3 regions of the Streptomyces sp. NPDC014882 genome follow, and region 3 is predicted to be linked to each of the others. Evidence: riboswitches for the same ligand, from Rfam matches in the RefSeq annotation. Region 3 holds a riboswitch; each other region holds the start of a gene.
The links. Region 3 has a riboswitch for thiamine pyrophosphate ahead of thiO (glycine oxidase ThiO). Riboswitches for the same ligand answer to the same signal wherever they lie in the genome.
Positions count from the first base shown of each region.

Region 1: it holds a riboswitch for thiamine pyrophosphate, as region 3 does, so the genes downstream of both, thiC (phosphomethylpyrimidine synthase ThiC) here and thiO (glycine oxidase ThiO) in region 3, are expected to answer to the same signal.
Region 2: it holds a riboswitch for thiamine pyrophosphate, as region 3 does, so the genes downstream of both, ACF09K_RS00460 (thiamine ABC transporter substrate binding subunit) here and thiO (glycine oxidase ThiO) in region 3, are expected to answer to the same signal.

Region 1 covers NZ_JBIBWL010000003.1:556,140-561,557, forward strand. The annotation lists gene ACF09K_RS10475 (YibE/F family protein) at 1-1,666, opposite strand, end outside; TPP riboswitch at 1,738-1,927, shown strand; gene thiC (phosphomethylpyrimidine synthase ThiC) at 1,920-3,716, shown strand; gene ACF09K_RS10485 (VWA domain-containing protein) at 3,875-5,332, shown strand; gene ACF09K_RS10490 (hypothetical protein) at 5,403-5,418, opposite strand, start outside.
Region 2 covers NZ_JBIBWL010000001.1:117,576-122,993, forward strand. The annotation lists gene ACF09K_RS00450 (ABC transporter ATP-binding protein) at 1-591, opposite strand, end outside; gene ACF09K_RS00455 (ABC transporter permease) at 591-2,228, opposite strand; gene ACF09K_RS00460 (thiamine ABC transporter substrate binding subunit) at 2,285-3,373, opposite strand; TPP riboswitch at 3,455-3,562, opposite strand; gene rlmN (23S rRNA (adenine(2503)-C(2))-methyltransferase RlmN) at 3,620-4,726, opposite strand; gene ACF09K_RS00470 (hypothetical protein) at 4,770-4,946, opposite strand; gene ACF09K_RS00475 (phosphatidate cytidylyltransferase) at 5,043-5,418, opposite strand, start outside.
Region 3 covers NZ_JBIBWL010000010.1:187,322-192,739, reverse strand. The annotation lists gene pknB (Stk1 family PASTA domain-containing Ser/Thr kinase) at 1-974, opposite strand, end outside; gene ACF09K_RS23200 (thiazole synthase) at 1,221-2,015, opposite strand; gene thiS (sulfur carrier protein ThiS) at 2,019-2,219, opposite strand; gene thiO (glycine oxidase ThiO) at 2,216-3,379, opposite strand; TPP riboswitch at 3,377-3,488, opposite strand; gene ACF09K_RS23185 (hypothetical protein) at 3,541-3,891, shown strand; gene ACF09K_RS23180 (NAD(P)/FAD-dependent oxidoreductase) at 3,924-5,165, shown strand; gene ACF09K_RS23175 (Rv2175c family DNA-binding protein) at 5,290-5,418, shown strand, end outside.

The DNA.
Region 1 (5,418 bases), on a different contig from region 3:
CTGCCGCGGTGAGCGCGCCCGTGCCCGACCGGTCCGCCGACACCACGAGCGCGGCAAGCGCCGTGGTCACCGGAACCGACGCGACCAGCCCGATCGAACCGACCAGCGTGCGCACGATCTCCTCGGCGACCAGCTCACTGTTGGCGACCGTGCCGACACTGCTCTGTGCGATGGAGAACAGCAGCAGCAGAGGCAGGGCGGCGCCGGCGTAGGCCAGGACGAGCGTGTTGACCACGGACGCGATGTGGTCGCGGCCGATCCGGATGCCCGCCCGGTACAGCCCTCGCCAGCCCATCGTGGGGTTGGCCTCGTGCAGTTCCCAGACCGCCGACGTCTGGGTGACCGTCACGTCGTCCAGGACGCCGAGCGATCCGATGATGATTCCGGCGAGGAGCAGGCCGCTCATGTCGATCGACGGGTACAGGCCGTGGATCAGACCGGTGTTGTCGTCCGTGTTGCCGGTGAGCGCCGCCCAGTCGACGAACCAGGAGCCGAGGACGCCGATCAGCAGCAGGGAGATGAGGGTGCCCAGAACCGCCACGGAAGTGCGGGCCGACAGACCGTGACACAGATAGAGAGCGATCAGCATGATGGCGCTCGCCCCCACGACCGCCACCGCGAGCGGGTTCGACCCTTGCAGGATCGCGGGCAGGACGAAGAAGTTCAGCACCATGAAGCTGATGGCCAGCGAGACCAGCGCCATGACACCCCGCAGCCGCCCGACGACCACGACGGCGACGGCGAAGATGAGGGCGAGCAGGGTCAGTGGAACGCGGCGGTCCACGTCGGTGACCGAGTACTGAAGGTCCTTCGGTGCGGAGGGCTCGTAGGCGACCACGACCTTCTGCCCCTCGTGCAGTTGCCGTGACTGGTCGGGCTGGACGATCTCGGTGAAAGTACGGCCCGCGTCCGCGCCGGTGTCCACGCGGATCGTGGCCTTCTTGCAGGTGCCGTTCTCCTGCTGGACCGCGGAGGAGCCTTCAGCGGTGGAGGTGTCGCCGGTGGGGGTGCCGCCCGAGGCGTTCGCCGACGAGCAGCTGATGTCCTCGACGTCGGAGACCGTCGCCCGCTGCGTCTGCCGGTCGAAGCCGACACCGGTGCGCTCGTGCGCCGGAGCACCGCCGGGCCACAGCACGACCAGGCCGGCGAGCACGGCCACGGCGAAGGGGATGAGGACGGCCGCGATGACCTTGCGCAGATGCTTGGAGACGGGAGCGGCCGGTCCATGACTGTGGCTGTGTCCGTGGCCGCCGCCCGGACCGGGGACATGGCCGCCGTGCCCGCCGCTGTGCCCGTCACCAGGGCCATGACCGTCATGGGAACCGCGCCCGTCACCTGGGGCGGTGCCGTGTCCAGGGCCCCCACCGGAGCCTTGCCCGCCGCCGGAGCCCTGCCCGCCACTGGAACTCCGCCCCCCGCCGGGGCCCTGTCCGCTCTCAGGACCGAAGCCGTATCCGCCGTCGGGACCGGCACCCGGAGCCGGACCGGCACCCGGACCCGGGCCGGCACCCGGACCCAGGCCGGCACCCGGACGAGGGCCCGGGCCGGAAGCGGAACCGCCACCGGGGTCGTACCCCTGCCCTCGCCCGGGGCGTCCGGCGGGAGGAGTGCCCGGACCGCGGGGCTGTTCGGGCGGCGGGAACGGAGGATGGGGTGTCGTGGTCACCGCCCGATCATCGCAAGAACGACCGAGGCCCACTGTTCACCGCGCCACAAAGGACGCTAGCGTGGAGGCACTTTTGCACACGCGGGAGCTCGGAGCACCGGGCTGAGAGGGCGCTGACCTTCGTCTTTGCGATGTTTCACGTGGAACGTCACCACCACCGAGTGATGTCTCACATGAATCGTCGGCAGACGGAAACCGCTGCGTCGACCGCTGAACCTGTTACCGGGTAATGCCGGCGTAGGGAGTAGGTCTCATGACCAACAAGGACACACGCACGCCTGCCTCCGCGCAGACCTCCGACGAGGTCTCCAGCGACCAAGAGGCCGGGAAGTCCGTCGGATGGCACAAGGCGTATGTCGAGGGTCCGCGCCCCGACCTGCGGGTGCCGGTCCGCCAGGTGCATCTCACGAACGGGAAGTCGGTCACGCTGTACGACACTTCCGGCCCGTACACCGATCCGCTCGTCGAGACGGATGTCCGCAGGGGGCTGCCGCCTCTGCGGGAGAACTGGGTCATCACCCGTGGCGACACGGAGGAGTACGCGGGCCGCCCCGTCCGTCCGGAGGACGACGGGATCAAACACACCTCGCCGCGTGGCGGACTGCGCAATCTCGACGCGGTCTTCCCCGGGCGTCCCCGCCTGCCGCGCCGCGGCCGGGCCGGGCAGGCGGTCACTCAACTCGCCTACGCGCGGCGGGGGGAGATCACGCCGGAGATGGAGTACGTGGCCGTCCGGGAGAATGTGGAGCCCGAGGTCGTCCGCGAGGAGATCGCGGCCGGACGTGCGGTGCTGCCCGCCAACGTCAACCACCCGGAGATCGAGCCGATGATCATCGGCAAACGGTTCCTGGTGAAGGTCAACGCGAACATCGGCAATTCGGCGGTGACCTCCTCCATCGAGGAGGAGGTCGAGAAGATGACCTGGGCCACCCGATGGGGCGCCGACACGGTCATGGACCTGTCCACCGGTCGTAATATCCACACCACCCGTGAGTGGGTGCTGCGCAACTCACCGGTCCCCATCGGCACGGTGCCGCTCTATCAGGCACTGGAGAAGGTCGACGGCCGGGCCGAGGAGCTGACCTGGGAGATCTACAAGGACACGGTGATCGAGCAGGCCGAGCAGGGCGTGGACTACATGACCGTCCACGCAGGCGTGCGCCTGCCGTACGTCCCGCTGACGGCGAACCGCAAGACCGGAATCGTCTCCCGCGGTGGCTCGATCATGGCCGCGTGGTGCCTGGCCCACCACAAGGAGTCGTTCCTCTACGAGAACTTCGAGGAACTCTGCGAGATCCTCGCGGCCTATGACGTCACGTACTCGCTGGGCGACGGGCTGCGGCCCGGCTCGATCGCGGACGCCAACGACGAGGCCCAGTTCGCGGAGTTGCGCACCCTCGGGGAACTCAACCGCATCGCGAAGCGCTTCCATGTTCAGACCATGATCGAAGGTCCGGGACACGTCCCGATGCACAAGATCAAGGAGAACATCGACCTTCAGCAGGAAATCTGCGATGAAGCTCCGTTCTATACGCTCGGCCCGCTGACGACGGATGTCGCCCCGGCGTACGACCACATCACCTCCGGCATCGGTGCCGCGATGATCGCCTGGTGGGGCACGGCGATGCTCTGCTACGTCACGCCCAAGGAACACCTGGGCCTGCCCAACCGCGACGACGTCAAGACCGGCGTCATCACCTACAAGATCGCCGCCCACGCCGCCGACCTCGCCAAGGGCCACCCCGGTGCGCAGGAATGGGACGACGCGCTGTCCGACGCCCGTTTCGAGTTCCGGTGGGAGGACCAGTTCAACCTGGCTCTCGACCCGGACACCGCCCGGGAGTTCCACGACGAGACACTGCCGGCCGAACCGGCGAAGACGGCCCACTTCTGCTCGATGTGCGGGCCGAAGTTCTGCTCGATGAAGATCTCCCAGGACATCCGCCGTGAGCACGGAGGCAGCCGGGAGGAGGTCGAGGAGGGCATGGCACAGAAGTCCAAGGAGTTCGCGGCCGCAGGCAATCGGGTGTACCTGCCCGTCGCGGACTGACGTGCGGTGACGGCGCCGCTGCCGTGCCGGTCGGGGGCACGGCAGCCGGGCCGTGGTGTTCGGGGCCGGAGGTGGCCTCGACGGTGGCCAGGACGCGGGCGACCGCCGGTTTCCGTCGGGGGAGGTGCTTCTGGGGTACGGCTCGGCAGACTGGTGCCATGACAGCGCAACCCATGAGCAAGGGCGCCAATCTGCCGGTCGACGTGCCGTCCGTACGCGTCGAGATCAGCTGGTCCGAACAGGCCGGCGGGCCGGACGTGGACGTGTCGGCCCTGCTGCTGACGGCCGCCGGCAAGGTGCGCGACGACGCGGACTTCGTCTTCTACAACCAGCCGCGGCACGCCTCCGGAGCCGTGCGGCACGCGGGGAAGCGGAGCGCCGGCGGCGTCACCACCGACGCGGTCGAGGTGGACCTGCGTTCGCTGGAGGGCGCCGTCACCCGTGTGGCACTGTGCGCGTCCGCCGACGGCGGCACCTTCGGGCAGGTGACCGGTCTGACGCTCAGGCTGTTCGACGCCGGGGGCCCGGTGGAGCTGGCGCGGTTCGAGATGCGAGGGGAGACCGAGACCGCGTTCATCGGCGGTGAGCTGTACCTGAGGGAGGGACGCTGGAAGTTCCGGGCGGTCGGCCAGGGGTACGCCTCCGGGCTCGCGGGCCTGGCCACCGACTTCGGGATCAGCGTCGATGAGGAGCCCGCCGCCACGGCGGCCGGTCCCGGGGCGTCGCCCGTAAGCACGCCACCCCCGCCTCCGTCGGCCGCGCCCCGGCCCGCTCCGGGCGTGCCCACGCCACCGCCTCCCGCTCCGGTCCCCTCCACCGCTGTGCCCGCGTCGCCTTCCGGGGGCACCCGGCTGACCAAAGGCGAGGAACACCTTCCCGTCGACATGCGCAAGCGGCTCTCCCTGCGCAAGCAGCAGGTGGCCGTCAGCCTGAGCAAGCGTGGTGCGGCCGGGGTCAGAGCGCGGGTCGTTCTGGTGCTCGACGCATCGGGGTCCATGTCGTTCCTGTACTCCGGCGGTGTGGTGGCGGACGTGGTCGAGCGCATGGCCGCGGTGGCGGCACAGCTCGACGACGACGGCGAGATGCAGGCCTGGACGTTCGCATCGAACCCGGCCCGGCTGCCGGACCTGCGCCTGGGGGAGCTTCCCGACTGGCTGCGGCTGCATGTGCGGGTGGGCGAGATCAGCCTGTTCCGGCGGAGCAAGAAGCCGCGGAAGGGGTTGCAACCGGGCCAGGTCGACATGCGCTCGGTCGGCATCCAGAACGAGGAACAGAAGGTCATCGCCCAGGTCAGGGATTTCGTCCGGGCGAACCCGGTGGCGGCCCCGACGCTGGTGCTGTTCTTCTCCGACGGAGGCGTATACCGCGACGCCGCGATCGAGAAGGAACTGCGCGCCGCAGTGGAGGAGCCGATCTTCTGGCAGTTCGTCGGACTCGGCCGTTCCCACTACGGCGTCCTCGAGCGGTTCGACACGCTGCCCGGCCGACGCGTGGACAACGTGGGCTTCTTCGCCGTCGACGACATCAGCACGGTCCCGGACCCCGAGCTCTACGACCGGCTCCTGTCCGAGTTCCCGCACTGGCTCACGGCCGCGGGGCAGGCGGGCATCCTCTGACCGGCAGGCCGGATGCCGCCCCTGCTCCGTGCGGCTTGCGCTCCCCGGGCCGGGGGCGCAAGCCGAGGGCCTATTCCGGCCGGTGC
Region 2 (5,418 bases), on a different contig from region 3:
CGCGAACGCCTCGCCCTGGTCGTGGGTGACCGCGAGCACCGTGGTACCCAACCGGCCGAAGAGTTCGCGCAGTTCGACGACCAGCCGCTCCCGCAGCGACCGGTCGAGCTGTCCGAGCGGTTCGTCCAGCATCAGCAGCCGCGGGCTGGGCGCGAGCGCGCGGGCCAGCGCCACCCGCTGCTGCTCGCCGCCGGAGAGCGCGGCGACGGCCCGCCCGGCCGCGCCCGGCAGCCCCACCAGATCGAGCAACTCCCCGATCCGTTCGCGCTGCCGTCCCCGGTCGACGCCGCGCATGCGCAGTCCGAAGGCCACGTTGCCGCCGACGTCGCGCTGCGGGAACAGCTGATGGTCCTGGAACATCAGCCCCAGCCCGCGCCGGTGCGCGGGCACCCCCGTCTGGTCCCGTCCGTCCAGCACCACCCGTCCGGCGTCCAGTGGTTGCAGCCCGGCCACCGCCCGCAGCAGCGTCGACTTGCCGCTGCCGCTGGGCCCGAGCACGCACACCACCTCGTGCTCGACGACGGTGAGATCGACGGCGTCCAGCACCGCCCGGTCCCCGAACCGCACGGTCACGCCTTCGAGCCGCAGCATCAGAACTCCCCGGTACGGTCGACGGGGGTGCCCCCGGTCGAGCCTGTTCGAGACTGGGGGCGGATCCGCTCCAACAGCAGCAGGGCGATCGCGCACACCAGCATCAGGATCGTCGAAAGGGCCATGGCCTGGCCGTAGTTCAGCTCGCCGGCCCGCCCCAGCAGCCGTGCCACGGCGACCGGCAGGGTCGGGTTGTCGGGCCGCGCGATGAACACCGTCGCGCCGAACTCCCCCAGCGACACGGCGAAGGCGAACCCGGCCGCGACCAGCAGTGCCCGCCGCACCATCGGCAGGTCCACCTCCCGCCACACCCGCCACGGTGACGCCCCGAGCACGGCCGCGGCCTCCCGCAGCCGCTCGTCCACGGCCCGCAGCACCGGCAGCATGGTCCGCACGACGAAGGGGACGCCGACCAGCGCCTGCGCGAGCGGTACCAGGATCCAGGTGGCCCGCAGGTCCAGCGGGGGTTCGTCGAGCGCGATCAGGAAGCCGAAGCCGACGGTCACCGCGGAGACGCCCAGCGGCAGCATCAGCAGCGCGTCGAACCCGCGGACCAGGCGCCCGGCGTCCCGCCGGGTCAGGGCCGCGGCCGCGAGACCGCCGATCGTCACCGCGATCGCGGTGGCGGCCAGGGCGTACTGCAGCGAGTTCCCGACCGCCTCGATCGGCGGCACCAGGAACACGTTGCCGTCGTCGCTCGTCAGCGCCCGGTAGTAGGCGAAGCCGGGGGCGTCGAGGGAGCGCTGCACCAGCACGGCCGGCGGCAGTACGAGCAGCAGCGCGACCGTGCCGAGCACCGCGGCCAGCAGCGCCCACTGCCCCGCCCCGCGCGGTCGCCGTGCCGTCCCCGCCGCGTCCACGAGCCGCAGCGCGCTCTCCCGCCGCCGTACGGTCCAGGCGTGCACGGCGAGGATCGCGCCGACGGCGGCGAACTGGACGATCGTGAGGACGGCGGCCGTCGACAGGTCGAAGATCTCCGAGGTCTGCCGGTAGATCTCGACCTCCAGCGTGGAGAACGTCGGCCCGCCGAGGATCTGCACCACGCCGAAGGAGGTGAAGGTGAAGAGGAACACCATGAGCGCGGCGGCGGCCACGGCCGGCGCCAGGGCCGGCAGGGTCACCTGCCGCCAGGCCCGCAGGGGCGAGGCGCCCAGCACGCGCGCGGCCTCCTCCTGCCGCGGGTCGAGCTGCGCCCACAGCCCGCCGACCGTCCGCACGACCACGGCGTAGTTGAAGAAGACGTGGGCCAGCAGGATCGCCCACACGGTGGTGTCCAGCCGTACGCCCCACAGGTCGTCGAGGAGGCCGCCGCGCCCGACCAGCGCCAGGAACGCCGTCCCGACGACGACGGTCGGCAGGACGAACGGGACGGTCACGACGGCCCGCAGGACCTGCTTGCCGGGGAAGGAGAAGCGGGCGAAGACGTAGGCGGCGGGCAGCGCGACCAGCAGGGTGAGCACGGTGGAGGCGAGCGCCTGCCAGGTGGTGAACCACAGGACGTGCCGGATGTCGGGCTGCCCGAGCACGTCGAGCAGGCGCCCGAAGTGCCAGCCGTCGCCGGAGCGCAGTCCCCGTGCGGTGATCGCGGCGACCGGGTAGGCGAAGAACAGCCCGAAGAACGCGACGGGCAGGGCCATCAGCCCGAGCCGCGCCGCGCTCCCGGTACGCCGACGGCGGGTGACCGCCCGCCGGTCTACTTCAGTACGAGCGAGGTCCACGACTTGACCCACTGGTCGCGGTCCGCGGCGATCTTCGCCGGGGCCATCGTCTCGGGAGCCGCGGCGGCGGGACCGTACGCGGTGAACTCGGCGGGCACGGCGGCGCCCTTCACCACCGGGTAGACGAACATGTTGAGCGGCATGTCCTCCTGGAACTCCTTCGAGATCAGGAAGTCGATCAGCGCCTTGCCGCCCTCGCTGTTCTTCGCGTTGTCCAGCAGCCCGGCGAACTCGACCTGCCGGAAGCAGGTGCCGGTCGCGACGCCGGTCGGCGCGGTCGCCGGCTTCGGGTCGCCGTAGATCACCTCGGCGGGGGGCGAGGAGGCGTAGGAGACGACGAGCGGCCGGTCCGCCCCGGCCTTCCTGCCGCCGGCCGACCCGGAGAACTCCTCGTTGTAGGCCTGCTCCCAGCCGTCGACGACCTTCACGCCGTTGGCCTTGAGCTTCTTCCAGTAGCCTTGCCAGCCCTCGTCGCCGTACTCCGCCGCGGTGCCCAGCAGGAATCCGAGACCGGGCGAGGAGGTGGCGGCGTTCTCGGTGACGAGGAGGTCCTTGTACGCCGGCTTCACCAGGTCGTCGAAGCCGGCGGGCGGCGCCAGCTTGTGGTCGGCGAAGTACTGCTTGTCGTAGTTGACGCAGACGTCGCCGTGGTCGACGGGCGTGACCCGGTGCTTGCCTGCGTCCAGCTGGTACTGCCCGTCGACCTGGTCGAGCCCCTTCGCCTCGTACGGCTGGAAGAGGCCGTTGTCGAGCGCGCGGGAGAGCAGGGTGTTGTCGACGCCGAAGAAGACGTCGCCCTGGGGGTTGTCCTTGGTGAGGATCGCCTTGTTGACGGCCTGCCCGGCGTCGCCGTCCTTGAGGACCTTGACCCGGTAGCCGGACCGCTTCTCGAAGTCGGCGAGCACGCTCTTGGAGACGGCCCACGAGTCGTGGCTGACGAGGGTGACGGTCTTGCTCCCGCCCTGCGCGGATCCGCCGTCGTCCGACGATCCGCAGGCGGACAGGGTGACGAGGCCGAGGCCGACGGCCGCGGCCACGAGTGTCCTGGTGTGCGTGGTGTGCACGGGTATTCCTCCTGGAGGTGACCAGGAAGAGACGCGGCCCCGCCCGGGACCCGCGAGGGGATCCCGGGCAGGGCGCAACAGCTCGAGTGATGACCGAACTTCCTACCCAGAATGACCTGGGCGAGGTTCAGAGGGTCTGCGGCCCGGTTGCCGCACTCTCAGCGCTGTGGCGCTCCCCTGTCGGAATATGAAGATGTCTGGTTCGTCGCACTGTCCGAAAACATGACCGTGCCGACGTCGGCCAGACTACCGCTCGGTGGCGGCGAGCTGACCACACGCCCCGTCGATCTCCTGACCGCGGGTGTCCCGGACGGTGACGGGCACCCCGTGCGCCGCGATGGCCTCGACGAACGCCTTCTCGTCCTCGGGCCGGGAGGCGGTCCACTTGGAGCCCGGCGTCGGGTTCAGCGGGATCAGGTTCACGTGCACGGGCCGGCCCTTGAGCATGCGCCCGAGCCGGTCACCCCGCCAGGCCTGGTCGTTGATGTCGCGGATCAGCGCGTACTCGATGGACAGCCGGCGTCCGGACTTCTCGGCGTACTCGAACCCGGCGTCGAGCACCTCGCGCACCTTCCACCGCGTGTTCACGGGGACGAGGGTGTCGCGCAGCTCGTCGTCGGGGGCGTGCAGCGAGATCGCGAGCCGGCACTTGAAGCCCTCGTCGGAGAACCGGTTGATGGCCGGCACCAGCCCGACCGTCGACACGGTGATCCCGCGCTGCGAGAGCCCCAGCCCGTCGGGCGCGGGGTCGGTGAGCGCACGGATCGCGCCGACGACCCGCTTGTAGTTGGCGAGCGGCTCGCCCATGCCCATGAACACGATGTTGGACAGCCGGGCCGGCCCTCCGGGGACCTCCCCGTCGCGCAGCGCCCGCATCCCGTCCACGATCTGGTGGACGATCTCGGCGGTGGACAGATTCCGGTCCAGCCCGGCCTGCCCGGTCGCGCAGAAGGGACAGTTCATCCCGCAGCCGGCCTGCGAACTGATGCACATGGTGACCCGGTCCGGGTACCGCATCAGCACCGACTCCACGAGCGTGCCGTCGAACAGCCGCCAGAGCGTCTTGCGGGTGGTCCCCTGATCCGTGGACAGGTGCCGGACGACCGTCATCAGCTCGGGCAGCAGCGCCTCGCGCAGCTTCTCGCGGGCCCCGGCGGGGATGTCCGTCCACTCGGCCGGGTCGTGCGCGAACCGCGCGAAGTAGTGCTGGGACAGCTGCTTCGCACGAAACGGCTTCTCCCCGATCCCCGCCACCGCCTCCTTCCGCTCGGCGGGCGAGAGGTCGGCGAGATGCCGCGGCGGCTTCTTGGCTCCGCGGGGGGCGACGAAAGTGAGTTCTCCGGGTGCAGGCATAACCCTTCCAGTGTCGCAGATCCACTCGGATGCCCCGGTCGGCTCAGAACAGCCCGGCGATCACCGTGGCGCACCACCCGACGTACGCCTTGGTCCGGTGCCATCCGCCGCAGTACAGCTTCGGTCTGCGCCGCCCGTTCTGCGCGAGGAGCGCGTCGCACCACCGGCACTGCAGGTCACCGTGGTAACTGCCGTCTTCCTCACGTCTTGCCCGCCCCATGCGGGAACACTATTGGTTCGTCCGCCGGCCGGTCCATGCCACGAGCCCCCGTCCACAGGGGACGGGGGCTCGTTCCGGACACCGGACGGAGACCGCTCAGCCGGAGCCGACGAACAGCACCAGCAGCAGCCACACCACCGGGGCGGTGGGCAGCAGGGAGTCCAGGCGGTCCATGATGCCGCCGTGGCCGGGGAGCAGGGTGCCCATGTCCTTGATGCCGAGGTCCCGCTTGATCATGGACTCGCCGAGGTCGCCGAGCGTCGCGCTGGCCGCGACCGCCAGGCCGAGCAGCAGGCCCTGCCACCAGGCGCCGTCCTCGATCAGGAACTGCATGCACAGCGCGCCCGCGACCATGGCGAACGCCACCGCACCGAGCAGGCCCTCGCGGGTCTTGCCGGGGCTGATGCGCGGAGCGAGCTTGCGCTTGCCGAAGCGCCAGCCGACGGCGTACGCCCCGGTGTCGCTGACGACG
Region 3 (5,418 bases):
TCGCCCTCGTCCCCGTCGACGGGCAGGGGGCGCGGGACCGTGAGCGAGCGCGGGATCACGCTGGTGCGGTCCTCGGCGATGTCGCGGTCCGCCGACAGGGCCTGCGGCGGCAGCGCGTCCAGCTGCGCCTCGTCGAGCGCGGCCCGCGCCTCGCGGACCTGCGCGAGCAGGACCACGGCGTCCGCCGGACGGACGTCGGGGGTGCGGGCGGTGGCCGAGGCCACCAGCTCGTCCAGCGCGAACGCCATGCCGGGGACGGCGGCGGAGGGCGGCGGCACGTCCTCGTGGAGGCGCTTGTAGAGCACCACGGCGGGGGTGTCGCCGTCGTGCGGCTTCTCGCCGGTCAGCATCTCGTAGAGCACGACCCCGCAGGCGTAGACGTCCACGCGCGCGTCGGTGGTGCCCTGCTCCAGCTGCTCGGGCGCGAGGTAGGCGACGGTGCCGAGGACGGCCCCGGTGGTGCTGGTCACGGTGTCCACGGACCGGACCAGCCCGAAGTCGGCGACCTTGACCCGGCCGTCGTCCCCGATCAGCACGTTCTCCGGCTTCATGTCCCGGTGCACGAACCCGGCGCGGTGCGCGGCCCCGAGCGCGGCGAGCACCGGCTCCAGGATGTCCAGCGCGGCCCGCGGCTGGAGGGCGCCGCGCTCGCGCAGCACGTCCCGCAGGGTGCAGCCGGCGACGTACTCCATCGCCAGGTAGACGTACGGCCCGTCGGTCCCCTGATCGAACACCTGGACGACGTTCGGGTGTGCCAGCCGGGCCACGGACTTGGCCTCGCGGATGAAGCGCTCGACGAACGACGCGTCGGCCGCGAGGGCCGGGTGCATCACCTTGAGCGCGAGGACACGGTCGAGGCGGGTGTCCACGGCCCGGTAGACCGTGGCCATCCCGCCGACCGCGATCCGCGCGTCCACGCGATAACGCCCGTCGAGCACCTGCCCGACCAAAGGGTCCTGAAGGGTCGTGTCCACGCAGGCGAGTCTACGAGCCCGCACCGGCACCCCTCACCGCTCACACCGGTATCGCAGCGGGACTGAAGCGGACCTGTGACGAGCGGCACGGCCGGGGCGGCGGGTCCGCCAGCGCGGGAGCCGTCACCCCCTCCCGCCCCGCCCGTCACGTCCACCGCCCCGGCCGTCACGGAGGGTGCGGGTGCGGGGGCAGGGACAGGGACAGAGGCAGGCGCGGGGGTGGGGCGTCGTCGGGAGGCCGGACGCTCAGAAGGCCGGCCGTTCCGGGTCGAGGACCGCGCGGCCCTCGCCCGGCGACGACGCCTGCGCGAAGTGACGGCGGGGAATGCGGCCCGCGAGCCGGGCCAGTCTCCCCGCCTCCACGGCCCCCCGCATCGCCCGGGCCATCAGCACCGGCTCCTGCGCCCGCGTCACCGCCGACGCCAGCATCACCCCCGCGCACCCCAGTTCCATCGCCAGCGCCACGTCCGACGCCGTACCGGCGCCCGCGTCCAGGATCACCGGCACGCGCGCGTGCTCGACGATCAGCTGGAAGTTGTGGGGGTTGCGGATGCCCAGCCCGGACCCGATCGGCGAGCCCAGCGGCATCACCGCCGCGCACCCGACGTCCTCCAGCTTCCGCGCCAGCACCGGATCGTCGTTCGTGTACGGCAGCACCGTGAACCCGTCGTCGACCAGCGTCTCCGCCGCGTCCAGCAGCTCGATCGGATCGGGCAGCAGCGTCCGCTCGTCGGCGATGACCTCCAGCTTGACCAGGTCGGTGCCCAGGGCCTCCCGCGCCAGCCGTGCCGTCAGGACCGCCTCACCGGCCGTGAAGCACCCCGCCGTGTTCGGCAGCACCCGGATGCCGAGCCGCTCCAGCACCGACAGCACGGACCCGTGCACCGAGGGGTCCACCCGCCGCATCGCGACGGTGGTCAGCTCGGTGCCGGACGCGACCAGCGCCCGCTCCAGCACCTCCAGGCTGGGCGCGCCGCCCGTCCCCATGATCAGACGGGACGAGTACGCCGTACCGCCGAGGACGAAGGAGTCGTCCGCCATGGCTCAGCCTCCCTGGACGGCGGTGAGGACTTCCACGCGGTCTCCGTCGGAGAGGGCGGTGGCGGACCACCGCGCGCGCGGGACGACGGTTTCGTTGAGGGCCGCGGCCACCCCGGAGGACGCCGGGGCCAGGGACCGCACGACGCTGTCGAGGGCCGTGCCGGGAGCGACGTCGCGCCGCTCGCCGTTCACCGAGATCTTCATGCGGACTGCTCCGAGAGTGCGGCGGCGCGGAAGCGCCGGGGGGTGAAGGGGCGGGCCTCGGCGGGGAGTTCACCGGTGGCCAGCGCGTGTGCCAGCGCGTCCCCGGTGACCGGTGCCAGCAGCACGCCGTTGCGGTGGTGCCCGGTCGCCAGCAGCAGTCCGTCCAGCCCGGTCGGTCCGAGCAGCGGCGCGTTGTCCGGCGAGCAGGGGCGCAGCCCCGCGCGGGTCTCGGCGAGCGGCAGTTCGGTGATCCCGGGAACCAGCTCGTGGGCGTCCCGCAGCAGCTCGTACACGCCGCCCGCCGTCACCGTCGTGTCCCAGCCCATTTCCTCGCTCGTCGCCCCGACGACCAGCTCGCCGTTCTCGCGCGGCACCAGGTAGACCTGGCTGCCGCGCACCACGGCCCGCACCGTCCGGGTCAGGAACGGCGCGTACCGCCGCGGCACGGTCAGCCGCAGCACCTGCCCCTTCACCGGCCGCACCGGCGGCAGCACCTCCGCCGGGACGCCCGCGAGCCGCCCGCTGAGGCTGCCCGCCGCGAGCACCACCTGCCGCGCCGTGAGCGTCGTGCCCGCGCGCGTGCGCACTCCCGCGGCGCGCCCGGCCGACACCGTCAGCCGCTCCGCCCCGTCGCGGTGGAAGGCCACGCCCGCCCGCTCGCAGGCGGCCACCAGCACCGCCACCAGCCGCCGCGGATCGACCTGGTGGTCCCCGTCCACCCGCAGCCCGCCCCGCACCCCGGGCGCGAGCAGGGGCTCCAGCCGCCGGCACTCCCGCCCGGACAGCCACTCCGAGGCCAGCCCCGACCGCCGCTGCAGGGCGTGCAGTTCCCGCAGCTGGGCGCGGTCGTCGGCGTCCAGCGCGACCGCGAGGGTCCCGGAGCGGCGGTAGCCGACGTCGTGGCCGGTCAGCTCGGTCAGCTCGGCCACGAAGTCCGGGTAGCGGCGGGCCGATTCCAGGTTGAGGCCGAGCAACGTGTGCTCGCCGTGGTGCAGTTCGGTGACGGCGGCGAGCATCCCGGCCGCCACCTGCGCGGCCCCGCCGCCCGGGGCGGGGTCCAGCACCGCCGTGGCGAACCCGCGCTGCGCGGCCCGCCACGCGGTGACCAGCCCGATGATGCCGCCCCCGACGACGAGGACGTCCGACGTGCTTGAGGACATGGGTGTCCAGCCCCTCCCTTCGCCGGAATGACCCGGATCAGGTTCGTACGGTCGGAGGCCGCCAGCCTCCCTCTCAGCCCGGTGCGTCCGGGCTCCCGCGAGTGCTCTAGATTGGCAACCCTAGCCCCCCGTCCTCCGTCCCGGTAAGGGAGCCTCCTCTCGTGGCCCGTTCGCTCGACGGCCTGGTCCTGGCCCCGGTGGCCGATCAGGCCCCCGGTCAGGTCGGCACCCGCACCCGCTTCACGTACCACGAACGCGACGGCGTGGTCTGGGCCGACTACGCGGGCGGCGACGTCGTCCGCGGGCACCTCGTGGGGACCCGGCGGGGGGACCGGCTGGACTTCCGGTACGTCCAGCTGCGGCACGACGGGACGACGTCGTCCGGACACTGCGTGTCCGCGGTCGTCGAGCTGCCCGACGGGCGGCTGCGCCTCGACGAGACCTGGGAGTGGGAGTCGCGGGCCGGCAGCGGGAGCAGCGTGGTGGAGCAGATCACGGAGCGGGACGGCTGACTGACGGCGCGTCAGCTGTCTAAGGTGACCGGGTGAGCGAGCAGACGCGGGAAGAGGACGGGCGGACGGCGCGGCGGGTGGTCGTCGTCGGCGCGGGCATGGCCGGGGTGCAGACCGCGGTCGCCCTGCGCGAACAGGGCTTCGACGGCACGGTCGTCGTCGTGGGCGCCGAACCCCACCAGCCCTATGACCGGCCCCCGCTGTCCAAGGCCGTCCTGCTGGGCAAGGCCGAGCACTCCGCCTTCGACGTCGACTTCGAGAGCCTCGACGTCGAACTCCGGCTCGGCAGCGAGGCCCTCGGCGTCCGCCCCGCCGACCACGAACTCGACACCGGGGCCGGGCCCGTCCCGTACGACGTCCTCGTGCTCGCCACCGGCGCCGAACCGATCCGGCTGCCCGGTGCCGAGGGCGTCCCCGGCGTCCACCTGCTGCGCACCCTGGACGACGCCGAACGGCTGCGGCCGGTGCTCGCCGGCCGGCACGACATCGTCGTCGTCGGCGCCGGCTGGATCGGCGCCGAGTTCGCCACCGCCGCGCGCGGGGCCGGCTGCGCGGTCACCGTCGTGGAGGCCGCCGACCGGCCGCTGGCCGGCGCCCTGCCCGCCGACGTCACCGCCGCGATGGCCGCCTGGTACGCCGACAGCGGCACCGACCTGCGCACCCGCACGCGCGTGCGGCGCGTCGAGCCCGGCGCGGTCCTCCTCGACGACGGGTCCCGGCTGCCCGCCGACGCCGTCGTGGTCGGCATCGGAGCCCGCCCCGCCACGGCCTGGCTGGCCGGCTCGGGCATCGAGCTGGGCCGGCACGGCGAGGTCGTGGCCGACGCCGGTCTGCGCACCTCCCTGCCCGACGTGTACGCGGTCGGCGACTGCGCGTCCTTCCCCTCCGGGCGGTACGGCGAGCGCCTGCTGATCCACCACTGGGACAACGCCCTCCAGGGCCCGCGCACGGTCGCCGCGAACATCCTCGGCACGGCCGCCGGCGGGGTCCCCGCGGTCTACGACCCGGTCCCGTACTTCTGGTCGGAGCAGTTCGGCCGCTTCGTCCAGTACGCCGGGCACCACAGCGGCGCCGACACCACCCTGTGGCGCGGCGACCCCGCCGGACCGGCCTGGACGGTCTGCTGGCTGCGCGACGGCCGCCTGGTCGCCCTGCTGGCGGTGGGCCGCCCGCGCGACCTCGCGCAGGGCCGCCGGCTGATCGAGTCGGGCGCGCCGCTCGACCCGGAGCTGGTCGTGGACCCTGAGCGGCCGCTCAAGACGGCGACGGCCTGACCGGGGCCCCGCGGGCACGACCGGTGCTCCGTCCGGAGGAGTCCCGCGGCGTCTGGCGGCGGCTCCGTCCCCCCGGGGGGAGCCTCGGGTACCGGCTGCCGGTCCGGGATGGCAGTCTTGAGGGGTGACCGAGATTGACGCAAAGATCGATGCTCTCGTCCCCGCCTGGCTCACCCTGCCCGACATCGCGGAGATGCTCGATGTCGACGTGACGCGTGTACGGCAGCTGGTCAAGGAAGGCCAGCTCATCGCC